Regions from separate parts of the Polaromonas sp. P4_F9 genome, predicted to be linked through region 1. Evidence: predicted binding sites of a transcription regulator. Region 1 holds the regulator's gene; each other region holds the start of a gene.
The links. Region 1 encodes sigma-54, which starts transcription at its own class of promoters, with help from an activator protein. Its sites were predicted from a motif close to TGGCANGNAANCTGCTTT; they were not measured.
Positions count from the first base shown of each region.

Region 1 (4,130 bases):
CGACGACCTGAAACAAACCAGCGTGTTCACCGGCAATGTGGTGATCACCAAGGGCACCACCATTGTCCGGGGCGAACGGGTGGATGTCAGCCAGGATCCCCAGGGCTACCAGCAGGCCCTGGCCGTGGCGGCGCCGGGCAAGCTGGCCTTTTACCGGAAAAAGCGCGATGGCGTGGACGAGTACATCGAAGGGGAAGGCGAGCGGATCGAATACGACAGCCGTGCCGACACCGTCAAATTCATCAAGCAGGCCGTGGTGCGGCGCTACAACGGCGCGACCCTGGTCGATGAAACGACCGGCTCCCTGATTGTTTATGACAACAACACCGATGTGTTCACTGTGGATGGGGGCGCGCAAAACCGCACGGCCACCAATCCCACGGGGCGGATTCGCGCCATGCTGTCGCCGCGCGGCGCCGCATCGGCACCGCAGCCGCCGGCCGGACCCGCGCTCCGTTTGCGTCCCGGCACCACGCTGGGGCCATGACGGAAAGCCGAAAAATGGACAGAACGGACAATCAACCCGCGGATGCGGTGACTGACACATCGTCGGTCAATACCCCGGCAGCCAATACTCCGGCGGCCAGCACCGCACCGCCGAGCCGTCTGGTGGCCCAGGGGCTGCAGAAATCCTATGGCAGCCGCAAGGTGGTGCAGGATGTCTCGCTGTCCGTGCAAAAAGGCGAGGTGGTGGGCCTGCTGGGCCCCAATGGCGCGGGAAAAACCACGTCGTTTTACATGATCGTGGGGTTGGTGCGTGCCGATGCGGGCGAGATCTCCATCGACGGCCAGTCGGTCGAGCACATGCCGATTCACCTGCGCGCGCGCCTCGGGCTGAGCTACCTGCCGCAGGAAGCGTCGATTTTTCGCAAGCTCACCGTGGAAGAGAATGTGCGCGCCGTGCTGGAGTTGCAGCTGGACGCCAGCGGCAAGCCGCTGGGCCGCGCAGACCTTGAAAAGCGGCTCGAAGCGCTGCTGCAGGATTTGCGGGTCGATCATTTGCGCGACTCGCCGGCGCCGGCGCTGTCGGGCGGTGAGCGCCGCCGCGTCGAGATTGCGCGCGCCCTGGCGACGCAGCCGCGGTTCATCCTGCTCGACGAGCCTTTTGCCGGTATTGATCCGATCGCCGTGATCGAAATCCAGCGCATCATCGGTTTCCTGAAGTCGCGCGGCATTGGCGTGCTGATCACCGACCACAATGTCCGCGAAACGCTGGGCATTTGCGACCATGCCTACATCATCAGTGACGGCCATGTGCTGGCGACCGGCACCCCTTCCGAGATTGTGAACAATGCCGATGTACGCCGCGTTTACCTCGGTGAACACTTCAGAATGTGATGGCTCCCCCCCGTTGTCGCTCACTGCGTGTAGCTCCCTCCCCCCTGCAGGGGGCGGCGCCTGCGCCCCGGCAAAGCCGGTTGCACGGCCCCCGCTTGGTTAATACATCCCAATTCGTTTTGTCGTGCGCTTAGGGATGCCATGAAACAAGGCCTTTCCCTCAGGGTCTCGCAGCATCTGGCGCTCACGCCGCAACTGCAGCAGTCGATCCGCCTGTTGCAGCTGTCCACCCTTGAGCTGAGCCAGGAAGTCGAGCAGATGCTCGATGAAAATCCGTTCCTGGAAGTGTCGGAAGAAGCCGCGCCGCGCGAGGAGTTTGGCCTGGAGAATGCCGATACGCCGGTCAGCCAGGACAGCCGGGAGTTTGAGTTTGCTGGTGATTCAGTAGCAGGAAGCCCTGATGAACCAAGGGTTGCAAGCCAAAACGATGTAGATACAGGGCCCGAGATCAGCTCCGAGGCCAAGCTGGAAGAAAGCTGGGAGGGCGACGGCACGGTGGAGTCGGCGCCGGACGACAGCGAATGGGGCGGCGACGCGCCTGCCCGCAAGAACAATGTGGATGACAGCGAGGCCGAGGCTTCCGACCTGGCCCGCAGCCATGAGTCGCTGCAGGACCATTTGCACCGTCAGTCGCTCGGCCTGCGCCTGTCGGAGGAAGACCAGGCGGCGCTGCATTTCCTGATCGAGTCGCTCAATGACGACGGCTACCTCGAAGACAGTCTCGCGTCACTGGCCGCCGGCCTGGCGGGCGACGACCTTGAGCAGGCGGAAGAGCTGGAGCAGCACTTTGCCATGGCCCTGAAGCTGCTGCAGCACATGGAGCCCGCCGGCGTCGGTGCCCGCAACCTGGCCGAGTGTCTCGGCCTGCAACTGCTCGACTGCAAGGACTGCGACGAGACCCGCGCAGCGATCGCCATGTGCAAGCAGCCCATGGAGCTGCTGGCCAAGCGGGATATGAAGCGCCTGTCCTACCTGTGCGGATTTCCGGAGAGCGTGATCCGGGGCGCCATCGCCGTGATCGGCCGGCTGGACCCCAAGCCCGGGCGGCGGTTTGTCAACGTCGAGCGCAACCTCATCGTGCCCGACGTGATCGTCGTCAAGTCGGGCCGCGGCTTCAAGGTCTCCCTCAACAGCGAGGTCATGCCCCGCCTGCGCGTGCACGACATCTATGCCAATGCGCTGAAGCAGCACAAGGGCCAGAATGGGCAGGCCCTGCAGCAGCGCTTGCAGGAGGCACGCTGGTTCATCAAGAACATCCAGCAGCGCTTTGACACCATCCTGCGCGTGAGCAGTGCGATTGTGGAGCGACAAAAGAATTTCTTCACACACGGCGAGCTGGCCATGCGTCCGCTGGTGCTGCGCGAAATTGCCGACGAACTGGGCCTGCACGAGTCCACCATCTCGCGCGTCACCACGGCCAAGTACATGAGCACGCCGTTCGGCACCTTCGAGCTCAAGTACTTTTTCGGCTCCGCGCTGGGCACCGAGACCGGCGGCAACGCCTCCAGCACGGCGGTGCGCGCCCTCATCAAGCAGTTTGTCTCGTCCGAGAGCCTGAAAAAGCCGCTCAGCGACAACCAGATTTCCGAAATGCTCAAGGAGCAGGGCATTGAATGCGCGCGCCGCACCGTGGCCAAGTACCGCGAGGCTTTGCGCATCGCGCCTGCCAACCTGCGCAAATCGCTTTGAAAGAGCCCCTTGAGGCCCTACTTATGAACCAACTTCAACTCTTTTTACCCTGCGCCGCCGGCGTCGAGGCCTTGCTGGCCAGCGAGGTCAAACGCATCACCGGCATCGAGGGCAAGGCCTGGCGCGCCGGTGTGCAGTTGCAGGGCTCCTGGCGCGATGCCCTGCAGCTCAACCTGCACAGCCGCCTGGCCCAGCGTGTGCTGATCGAGCTGCAGCACAACCAGTACCGCAGCGAGCAGGACCTCTACAACGCGGCAGCCAGCGTCGCATGGGAGATCTGGTTCACGCCCAAGCAGACCTTCAAGGTCGAGATCACCGCGCAGCACAGCCCGCTGACCAGCCTGAACTTTGCAGCGCTCAAGGTCAAGGACGCCATTGCCGACCGCTTCCGTGCCAAGTACGAGGTGCGCCCCGATGTGGACACGCGCTGGCCCGACGTGCGCGTGTATGTGCACCTGACGACCGACACGGCGACCATCTACATCGACACCTCGGGCGAGCCGCTCTTCAAGCGCGGCTGGCGCGAAGACAAGGGAGACGCTCCCCTGAAGGAAACACTGGCCGCCGCCATGATTGCCGCCAGCGGCTGGGACCAGCAGTGCAAAGAGGGTGTGCCACTGTACGACCCGTGCTGCGGCTCCGGCACCATCGTGATTGAGGCGGCGCAGATTGCCTGCAATATCGCGCCCGGCATCAACCGCCGCTTTGCCTTTCAGAAGTATTTGCCCTTCCAGGCCCATGTGTGGGAGGGGCTGCTCGACCAGGCCGAGGCCGCCATCACGGAGCCGACGGCACCGGTGTTTGGCAGCGATGTGTCGTTCCGCATGGTGGATTTTGCCGAGCGCAATGCCGAGCGCGCGGGCGTGGCCAACGCCGTGCAGCTGCGCGGCGGTGATGCGCTGCAGCGCATGCCGCCCGCGCCGTCCGGCGTGATGCTGGTGAACCCCCCCTATGGCGAGCGCATTGACGTGGCCGGCGTGGCCGGCATCACCGGCGTGCAGGGACGCGACCAGCGGCGCCAGCAGGGCCATGGCGTCAGCGGCTCCTGGGACGGCACCCAGGCCATCGACGAGTTTGGCCAGCCGCTGCCGCGTGATGCATCC
Region 1 covers NZ_JBFUJT010000016.1:34,737-38,866, reverse strand. The annotation lists gene lptA (lipopolysaccharide transport periplasmic protein LptA) at 1-487, shown strand, start outside; gene lptB (LPS export ABC transporter ATP-binding protein) at 502-1,338, shown strand; gene AC1DUB_RS15320 (RNA polymerase factor sigma-54) at 1,480-3,027, shown strand; gene AC1DUB_RS15315 (THUMP domain-containing class I SAM-dependent RNA methyltransferase) at 3,051-4,130, shown strand, end outside.

Region 2 (4,130 bases), on a different contig from region 1:
AGGCTGCCGTCGGGCATGCGTTTCTTGCGGGTGTAGCGCCAGCTGAAGGCGGGCTCGATGCCGTTGCTGGCGTTGTCCGCAAAGGCCAGGCTGATGGTGCCGGTGGGCGCGATGGACAGCAGGTGCGAGTTGCGCAGCCCGTGGGCGCGGATGCGCTCCTTGAGCGGCTGCGGCAAACGTGAGGCAAAGCGCTGGCCGCTCAGGTACAGGTCGGCATTGAACAGCGGAAAGGCGCCGCGTTCGCGCGCCAGCGCCACCGAGGCGTCATAGGCCGCGTCGCGCATGACTTCGGCGATGTGCCGCGCCATGTCGCGGGCCTCGGGCGTGTCATAGCGCAGGTTGAGCATGACCAGCGCATCGCCCAGCCCGGTGAAGCCCAGGCCAACGCGGCGTTTGTTGCGCGCCTCTTCCTGTTGCTGTGGCAAGGGCCAGACCGTGACGTCCAGCACGTTGTCGAGCATGCGAACCGCCACGCGGGCCATCTCGGTAAACGAGGCCTCGTCGAAGCGGGCCTTTTCATCAAAGGGATCCAGCACAAAACGGGTCAGGTCGATCGAACCCAGGCAGCAGCATCCGTATGGCGGCAGCGGCTGCTCGGCGCAGGGATTGGTGCTGGAAATCGTCTCGCAATACGACAGGTTGTTGTCGTGGTTGATGTGATCGAGAAACAGGACACCTGGCTCCGCATGGTCATAGGTCGAACGCATGATCTGGTCCCATAGATCCCGCGCCCTGAGTTTGCGGTAAACCCACAGTCCATTGTCGGGGCCCTGAAAGGCCCCTGCGGCTTTCTGCTCCACGCCGGGCTGGGCACGATGAACCAGTGAGACCTCTGCATCGGCGACAACGGCCTCCATGAAGGCGTCGGTGACGCCCACCGAGATGTTGAAGTTGCGCAGGTCGCCGCCATCCTTGGCGTGGATGAACTCTTCGATGTCGGGATGGTCGCAGCGCAACACACCCATTTGTGCGCCACGCCTGGAACCGGCGGATTCGACCGTCTCGCATGAGCGGTCAAACACGCGCATGTAGCTGACCGGCCCTGAAGCACTGCTCTGGGTGCTGCCGACCCAGGCGCCGCGCGGGCGGATGCGCGAAAAGTCGTAGCCGACGCCACCGCCGCGGCGCATGGTTTCCGCCGCCTCCGTGAGGGCGGTATAGATGCCGGGGTGGCCGTCTTCCGTCTGCGAGATGGAGTCACCGACCGGCTGCACAAAGCAGTTGATCAGTGTGGCCGACAGGTCCGTGCCCGCAGCGGACTGGATGCGGCCGGCCGGCAGGAAGCCCTGCTGCAGGGCTTGCAGGAAGCGGCCTTCCCATTGCTGGCGCAACTCCGGCGCTTCAGCCTGTGCCAGGGCGCGCGCCACGCGCTGGGTGACATCCAGGATGCTCTTCTCGGTTCCCTTGCCATATTTCTCCAGCAGAATCTCTTCGCTGATGTCCTGGGGGGGGAGGGCATGGACGGCGGTGGCGGGTCTGGATAGCTGGTCTGGCATGAGGCGGCTCCTGTGAATGGCTTGACGCATCGTACGAGTGGGATACGCCAGGCAGTTTGATTCAGAACAAACCTGGGGAAATCGATTTTTGCAGTATCGCCGTTCTACTTCAAGGGCGGTCTCAAGGATGACGTGCAACACCCCCGCCGCACAGCAAGCGGGGTGCGCGCATGAAAAGTCTGCGCATGAAATCAGCGCCAAGGCAGGGCCAAGGCAGCCGTGGCCCGGATACGCAGCCCGTGGGGCTATAGCCGTTGGGCTGGTGGGTTATTGGGTCAGTGGGCGCGAGCCCGGTTGAATGGGCGTGCCCTTGCCCGACAAGTCAATCGCCTGCCCACCCGGCAAGCCGGGACGATCTCGGGATTTTGTGTGTTGCGCACCACATTTGTGCGGTGCACCATTTCGGCTGCGGGCCAGTTCAACCGAGCAGGTCGGCCGCGTCGAGCATGCGCTGCGCCACTTCACCAAGGCGCAGACCTTTGTCCATGGCGGCCTTGCGCAGTTTTTCATAGGCCACCTGCTCGGAAAGACCCAGGCGCTGCATCAACATTCCCTTGGCCCGGTCGATGATCTTGCGGTCGTGCAGTTCGGTTTTGGCATGTGCCAACTCGCGCCTGAGTTTCTGTTCATATTCAAACCGCGCCATGGCGACGTCCAGAATGGGCCGGATGCGGTCGGGTGAGAGGCCCGCCACGATATAGGCGGACACGCCGGCAGCTACGGCATCCTTCACATGCGTGGTGTCGTTGTCGTTGGTGAACAGCACAATAGGGCGCCGCTCGTCGCGGGTGGCCATGACCACATGTTCCAGCGAATCGCGGGCTTCGCTCTCGGCGTCCACAATGATCATGTCGGGCTGCAGCTGGGCCAGCCGCTCCTCCAGAAAGGTGTCTGCCGGTAGCACCGCCACGATGTTGTAACCGTTTTCGAGCAAGCCAATACGCAACTGGCGTGAGCGTTCGATCAGCGCCAGGGCGGCCTCATCTGCCGCGTCGGATGTGGACAAATCCGGCGCAATCACAACAAGACGCAGGGATTGGGGCGATGACATGCGCCGTAACGTGCAAGATTCGCGCCAGTTTGGGGCTGCCCGTGCCGGTTTCTGCCGCCGGATGTTCCTCCCCAAGCCGGGGAGGAGCCCAAACCTTACACTTGGGACGATGCTAGTTCTTGGAATTGAGTCGAGTTGTGATGAAACGGGTGTGGCGCTGGTGGATGCCGCCGGCAGCGATGTGCCGCGCCTGCTCTCGCATGCCCTGTACAGCCAGATCCAGATGCACCAGGCGTATGGCGGCGTGGTGCCGGAACTGGCCAGCCGTGATCACATCCGGCGGGTCCTGCCCTTGACGCACCAGGTCATGGACGAGGCCGGGCGGACGCTGGCGCAGGTGGATGTGGTGGCCTACACGCGCGGGCCGGGGCTGGCCGGCGCGTTGCTGGTGGGCGCCGGTGTGGCCTGTTCGCTGGCGGCTGCGCTGGGCAAGCCGGTGATGGGCGTGCACCATCTGGAGGGGCATTTGCTGTCGCCTTTCCTGAGCGCCGACCCGCCGGTGTTTCCGTTTGTGGCCCTGCTGGTTTCCGGCGGGCACACCCAGCTGATGCGGGTGGACCGTGTCGGCAGCTACGAGCTGCTGGGAGAAACCATCGACGACGCGGCGGGCGAGGCCTTTGACAAGTCGGCCAAGCTGATGGGCTTGCCCTATCCCGGCGGGCCGCATCTGGCTGACCTGGCGCGGCAAGGCGATGGCACCGCCTTCAAATTGCCCCGGCCCCTGCTGCACAGCGGAGATCTCGATTTTTCGTTCGCGGGGCTGAAAACCGCGGTGCTGACCCAAGCCAAAAAACTGGGGCCTGAGCTGGAAAACCGCAAAGCGGATCTGGCCGCGGCCACCCAGGCGGCCATTGTGGAGGTGCTGGTCAAAAAATCGCTGGCCGCCATGGCGCAAACCGGCCTGAAGCGACTCGTCGTCGCGGGCGGTGTGGGTGCCAATGCCCTGCTGCGCAGCCAGCTGAATGCGGCCTGCCAGCAACGCGGCATCCGCGTGCATTACCCGGAGCTGCACCTGTGCACGGACAACGGCGCAATGATTGCGCTCGCTGCCGGCATGCGCCTGCAGGCCGGCCTGGAAACGCTGCAGCGCGGCTACACCTTTGACGTGAAGCCGCGCTGGAGTTTGACCCCCACGGTCGCTCGCTCCGCGTAGCTCCCTGCCCCCAGAGGGGGCCGCTGCGCCTGCGGCCCGGCAAAGCCGGTTCCGCGGCCCTGGCTGGTATAACTTCCCGCCCCTCGTGGGGACCGCCGGCGAACATTCCAGCGGATACTCGGCCCTGATCAGGGATTACTGTATGTTGAGGTGGGTGACGTTGCTGACAGGGATTTTTTTGCCCAGCGTCAGCGTCAGCACGCCGTTTTCAAGTTTCGCGCTGCTGTTGGCGACGTCGATTTCAAGGGGAAAGCGCCAGGCCGCCTTGACGCTGCGGACGGCCTCAGCCTTGCTCGCCACGCGCACCACATCGCCTTCAATGCCAATGTCCAGCTGTTCTTTGGCCAGGCCCGGAACGTCGAGCTGCAGCGTATAGCTTTTCTCCAGGTCTTCCACGGTGGCGGACCTGGCCGCACCCGTGTCAGACAGC
Region 2 covers NZ_JBFUJT010000019.1:30,492-34,621, reverse strand. The annotation lists gene AC1DUB_RS17330 (adenosylcobalamin-dependent ribonucleoside-diphosphate reductase) at 1-1,496, opposite strand, end outside; gene AC1DUB_RS17325 (ANTAR domain-containing response regulator) at 1,915-2,547, opposite strand; gene tsaD (tRNA (adenosine(37)-N6)-threonylcarbamoyltransferase complex transferase subunit TsaD) at 2,657-3,700, shown strand; gene AC1DUB_RS17315 (Hsp20/alpha crystallin family protein) at 3,836-4,130, opposite strand, start outside.
Region 2: AC1DUB_RS17325 (ANTAR domain-containing response regulator) is a predicted target of sigma-54. The motif match lies at 2,557-2,574, and genes of this name have one in related genera.

Region 3 (4,130 bases), on a different contig from region 1:
ACGGCGCGCTCGGGACCGGGCCCCGAAATTTCGCGGTTGGCGCACAACAGGCTGCCTTGGGTGGGTGTGGTCAGGCCGGCAATCAGGTTGAGCAAGGTGGACTTGCCGCATCCCGAATGGCCAATCAGCGCGACGAATTCACCGCGGGCGACCGTGAGGTTGATGTTTTGCAGTGCGCAGAACGGGCCTTTCTTGGTCTTGAAGGTCTGCTCGACACCCTGGATTTCGATGTACTTGGTGGTGAAAGATGTGCTCATGGTCGTCATCCTCGGTTGTTGGGGTGGATCAGTTTTTCAGTTCTTCACTTCTTCGAAGGTGAAGGCGGTGGCGAGCTTGATCAGCGCAAACTCCAGCACCAGCCCCACAATGCCGATCACAAAAATCGCGATGATGATGTTCTTGACATTCAGGTTGTTCCACTCGTCCCAGACCCAGAAGCCGATGCCGACGCCGCCGGTCAGCATTTCGGCGGCCACGATGACCAGCCAGGCGGTGCCGACGGCCAGGCGCACACCGGTCAGCATGTAAGGCAGTACGGCAGGGAAAAGAATCTTGCTGACGATCTTCCATTCGGACAGGTTGAGCACCCGGGCCACGTTCATGTAGTCCTGCGGCACGCGCTGCACGCCCACGGCGGTGTTGATGATCATGGGCCAGATCGAGCAGATGAAGATGGTCCAGATGGCAGCCGGGTTGGCGCCCTTGAACACCAGCAGGCCGATCGGCAGCCAGGCCAGCGGCGACACCGGGCGCAGCAGGCTGATCAGCGGATTGAACATGCGGCTCAGAAAGTCGAAGCGGCCAATCATGAAACCGACCGGAATGCCGACGATGGCCGCCATGCCGAAGCCCATGGCCACGCGCTTGAGCGATGACAGCACGTTCCAGCCCACGCCCTGGTCATTCGGCCCCTTGTTGTAGAAGGGGTCGCTGAACACCTGCACCGCCTGCGTGAAGGTGTCCCTGGGCGAGGGAATGCTGGCGCCGGTGCCCACGGAGACCAGCTCCCACACCAACACCAGCAGGCCCATGCCCAGCAGGGGTGGCAGGATGGCGAGCCAGAGAAATGACGAGTCCCATGGCTGCCGGGCTGTGGCGGGGGCTGCTGGGGCCGTGATGACGGACGGGGCTGGATTCTTCATGTCATGGAGGGCTGGCGCCCCGGGTTTGTGCGCGGTGGCAGCTATCGGATGTGCAGCGCTTCGTTCGCTGCTTCGAGCGGCTGGCGCTGCGGCGTCCAGCGGATTGTGGAATACGGCACTGACCATGGTGTCACGTCCTTTGGTGGGAGATTGATGAATGCTCAGCGGCTATTTCAGGCGTGGACCTTGAAGCCATCGGCGTACTTCTTCGGATCCTTGCCGTCCCATACCGTGCCGTCGATCAACTTGCTGGTGCGCATCGCGTCTTTCGGAACGCTGACTTTGGCCGCCGTGGCGGCCTGTTTGTAGATGTCGATCTGGTTGATCTGTTTGGCAATGCCGAGGTAGTCGGGGTGGTCCTTGATCAGGCCCCAGCGCTTGTGCTGCGTGAGGAACCACATGCCGTCGGAGAGGTAAGGGAAGGTGACCGCGCCGTCGTTGAAGAATTTCATGTAGTTCGGGTCATCCCAGGTCTTGCCCATGCCGTTCTGGTAGCGGCCCAAAATGCGCTGGTTGATGGCGTCCACGCTGGTGTTGACATAGGCCTTGTCGGCCACGGTCTCGGCCATCTTGTTCTTGTTCTGCAGGCCGGCATCGATCCACTTGCCGGCTTCGATGATGGCGGCGGTGACGGCGCGTGCCGTGTTGGGATACTTCTTGACGAAATCGCCGGTGGTGCCCAGCACTTTTTCCGGGTGGTCTTTCCAGATGTCCTGGGTGGTGACAGCCGTGACACCAATGCCGTCAATGATGGCGCGGTGCCCCCAGGGCTCGCCCACGCAGTAGCCGTCCATGTTGCCCACGCGCATGTTGGCCACCATTTGTGGCGGCGGTACGGTGATGACCTTGGCATCCTTCATCGGGTTGATGCCGTTGGCAGCGAGCCAGTAATACAGCCACATGGCGTGCGTGCCGGTCGGGAAGGTCTGGGCGAAGGTGTACTCGCGTTTTTCGCTGGCCATCAGCTTGGCCAGACCCGCGCCGTCGACGGCACCCTTGTCGGCCAGTTTCTTGGACAGCGTGATCGCCTGGCCGTTGTTGTTGAGGGTCATCAGCACGGCCATGTCTTTCTTGGGGCCGGCGGTGCCCATGTGCACGCCGTAAATCAGGCCGTAGAGCACGTGGGCGAAGTCGAGCTCGCCGTTGACCAGCTTGTCACGCACGCCGGCCCAACTGGCTTCTTTGGTGGGAATGATTTTTACGCCGTATTTCTGGTCAATGCCGAGCACCGAGGCCATGACCACCGAGGCGCAGTCGGTCAGCGGGATGAAGCCAATCTTCACTTCCTTCTTTTCAGGGGCGTCCGAGCCCTGGGCATAGACAGCAGCACGCAGCGCCGGGTTGATGCCCACGGCACCCACTGCGGCAGCCTGCAGGACGGTACGGCGTGTCAGGGAGGATTTCAGCAGATCAGTCACGGTTTTGACTCCAGAAGTGAAAAACAAAAAACAAAAAACAAAAAACAAAAAACAAAAAACAAAAAAGGCGCTCGACCCGGGCAAACACAATGGATGTGAGTGCAGGGTGCGAACGCCTTTGTTCAGGGAGGACATTCCACTTCGCCGTTGAAGTGATATGCCCGATAGGGAGTTCAACGCAAGACCTGTGCCAACAGGTTCTTGTGCTTCACATAGACTCACGACAGACGCGAGATGGCGCCTGGACCATTTGCCAATGGGCGTAACCAGCTACTGAATTGATAGCGTCGTGGGCCGCATGCCAGACCGGCTCACGATTTTTTTGATTCCGCACTGTATTTGTGCGGCGCACCATTTCGGAGCCAGGCCTGGCGGTGCGCCTGCATCCCCTGGCCGTTTTGATGTTGGGCTGCTGCGTCCATCAGGGGCGGGCGGAGCATCGCTAGCCGCATTGCCCCACGTAACCGCATGCCGTGCAGAAGTCGCAACCATCCTTCCTGATGACGGTCGGGTTGCCGCATTCCGGGCAGGCCTTGCCGGCCAGCGTGGTGGGCGCTTCCGCGTTCCTGGGGGATTCGAGCACGCCCATCTCCCGCAGCGGAAAGCCTTCTTCATTGAGGATGCCAAGCATGGCATAGCGGTGAATGATCAGGCGCGCCATATAGGCTACGGTCGAGGGCCAGGTCTGCTGGCGCCGCTCGCCGTGGGGCAGGCCCGGCACAAAAGCCATGAAGTGACCCAGCGGCTCGGCGTAGTTGAGCAGCTTGCGCAGCTTCATGCCAATCCATGCCGGATCAATCACCCGCATATCCAGCGACAGCAGGCGTGCCAGGCCATCGAGCGCGCGTGGGTAGTTACCCGAAAACCCCACGGCACAGGGCCGGGTGACGGTGCTGCCGTCCGGACCCGGCAGGGTCACTTCTTTCAGCGTGAGGGTGAAGTTTTCGCCGGTGGCCGGGTTCTCGATGTCCACCGCCCAGGCCAGCGTGCCTGAGGGGCCGGTTTTCGGCTCCTCGCGGCTGAACATGGCGTCCATGACTGGCGTGGCGCCGGCCTTGACGGCCGGCTGCAAGGACTTGAGCTGGTCGCAGCGCCAGCGGATGACCGCTGCGGTGGCCGCAACAACGCCCGGGAACAGGCGCAGTTCGCCATGCGGCGGGAACGGCATCTCGAACGCGCGTTCTTCGGCCACGGTGGCCAGCGCGTCCAGCTTGAGCTGCAGCCATGCCGGGTCGTTGGCGCGCAGATCCATCGACAGCGTCTTGGCCATTGCGCCCAGGCCGCGTGGCTGTTCGGCACCGTTGACCCAGACTTCAAAGGGCTGCGACGCGCCGCCACCTTCGGGCGCGAGTTCGCCGACGAACAGCGCAAAGTCGCCAAAGGGGTGGTGCACCATGAAAGTCCAGGCCGGATTGCCTCCCGGCAACTCGGGCCGGCCCGGCCAGCGCAGGGACGACAGCACGGGCGCGGGCAGGCGCTCCAGCGCCAGACGCCGGTTGGCATCATTGATCTGCAGCGGAGCGGCCGTGGGGCCGACGCTGAGCACCGAACCCAGCACGGAATTGGGCCG
Region 3 covers NZ_JBFUJT010000019.1:34,881-39,010, reverse strand. The annotation lists gene AC1DUB_RS17345 (ABC transporter ATP-binding protein) at 1-257, opposite strand, end outside; gene ntrB (nitrate ABC transporter permease) at 294-1,268, opposite strand; gene AC1DUB_RS17335 (CmpA/NrtA family ABC transporter substrate-binding protein) at 1,316-2,560, opposite strand; gene AC1DUB_RS17330 (adenosylcobalamin-dependent ribonucleoside-diphosphate reductase) at 3,003-4,130, opposite strand, start outside.
Region 3: AC1DUB_RS17335 (CmpA/NrtA family ABC transporter substrate-binding protein) is a predicted target of sigma-54. The motif match lies at 2,736-2,753, and genes of this name have one in related genera.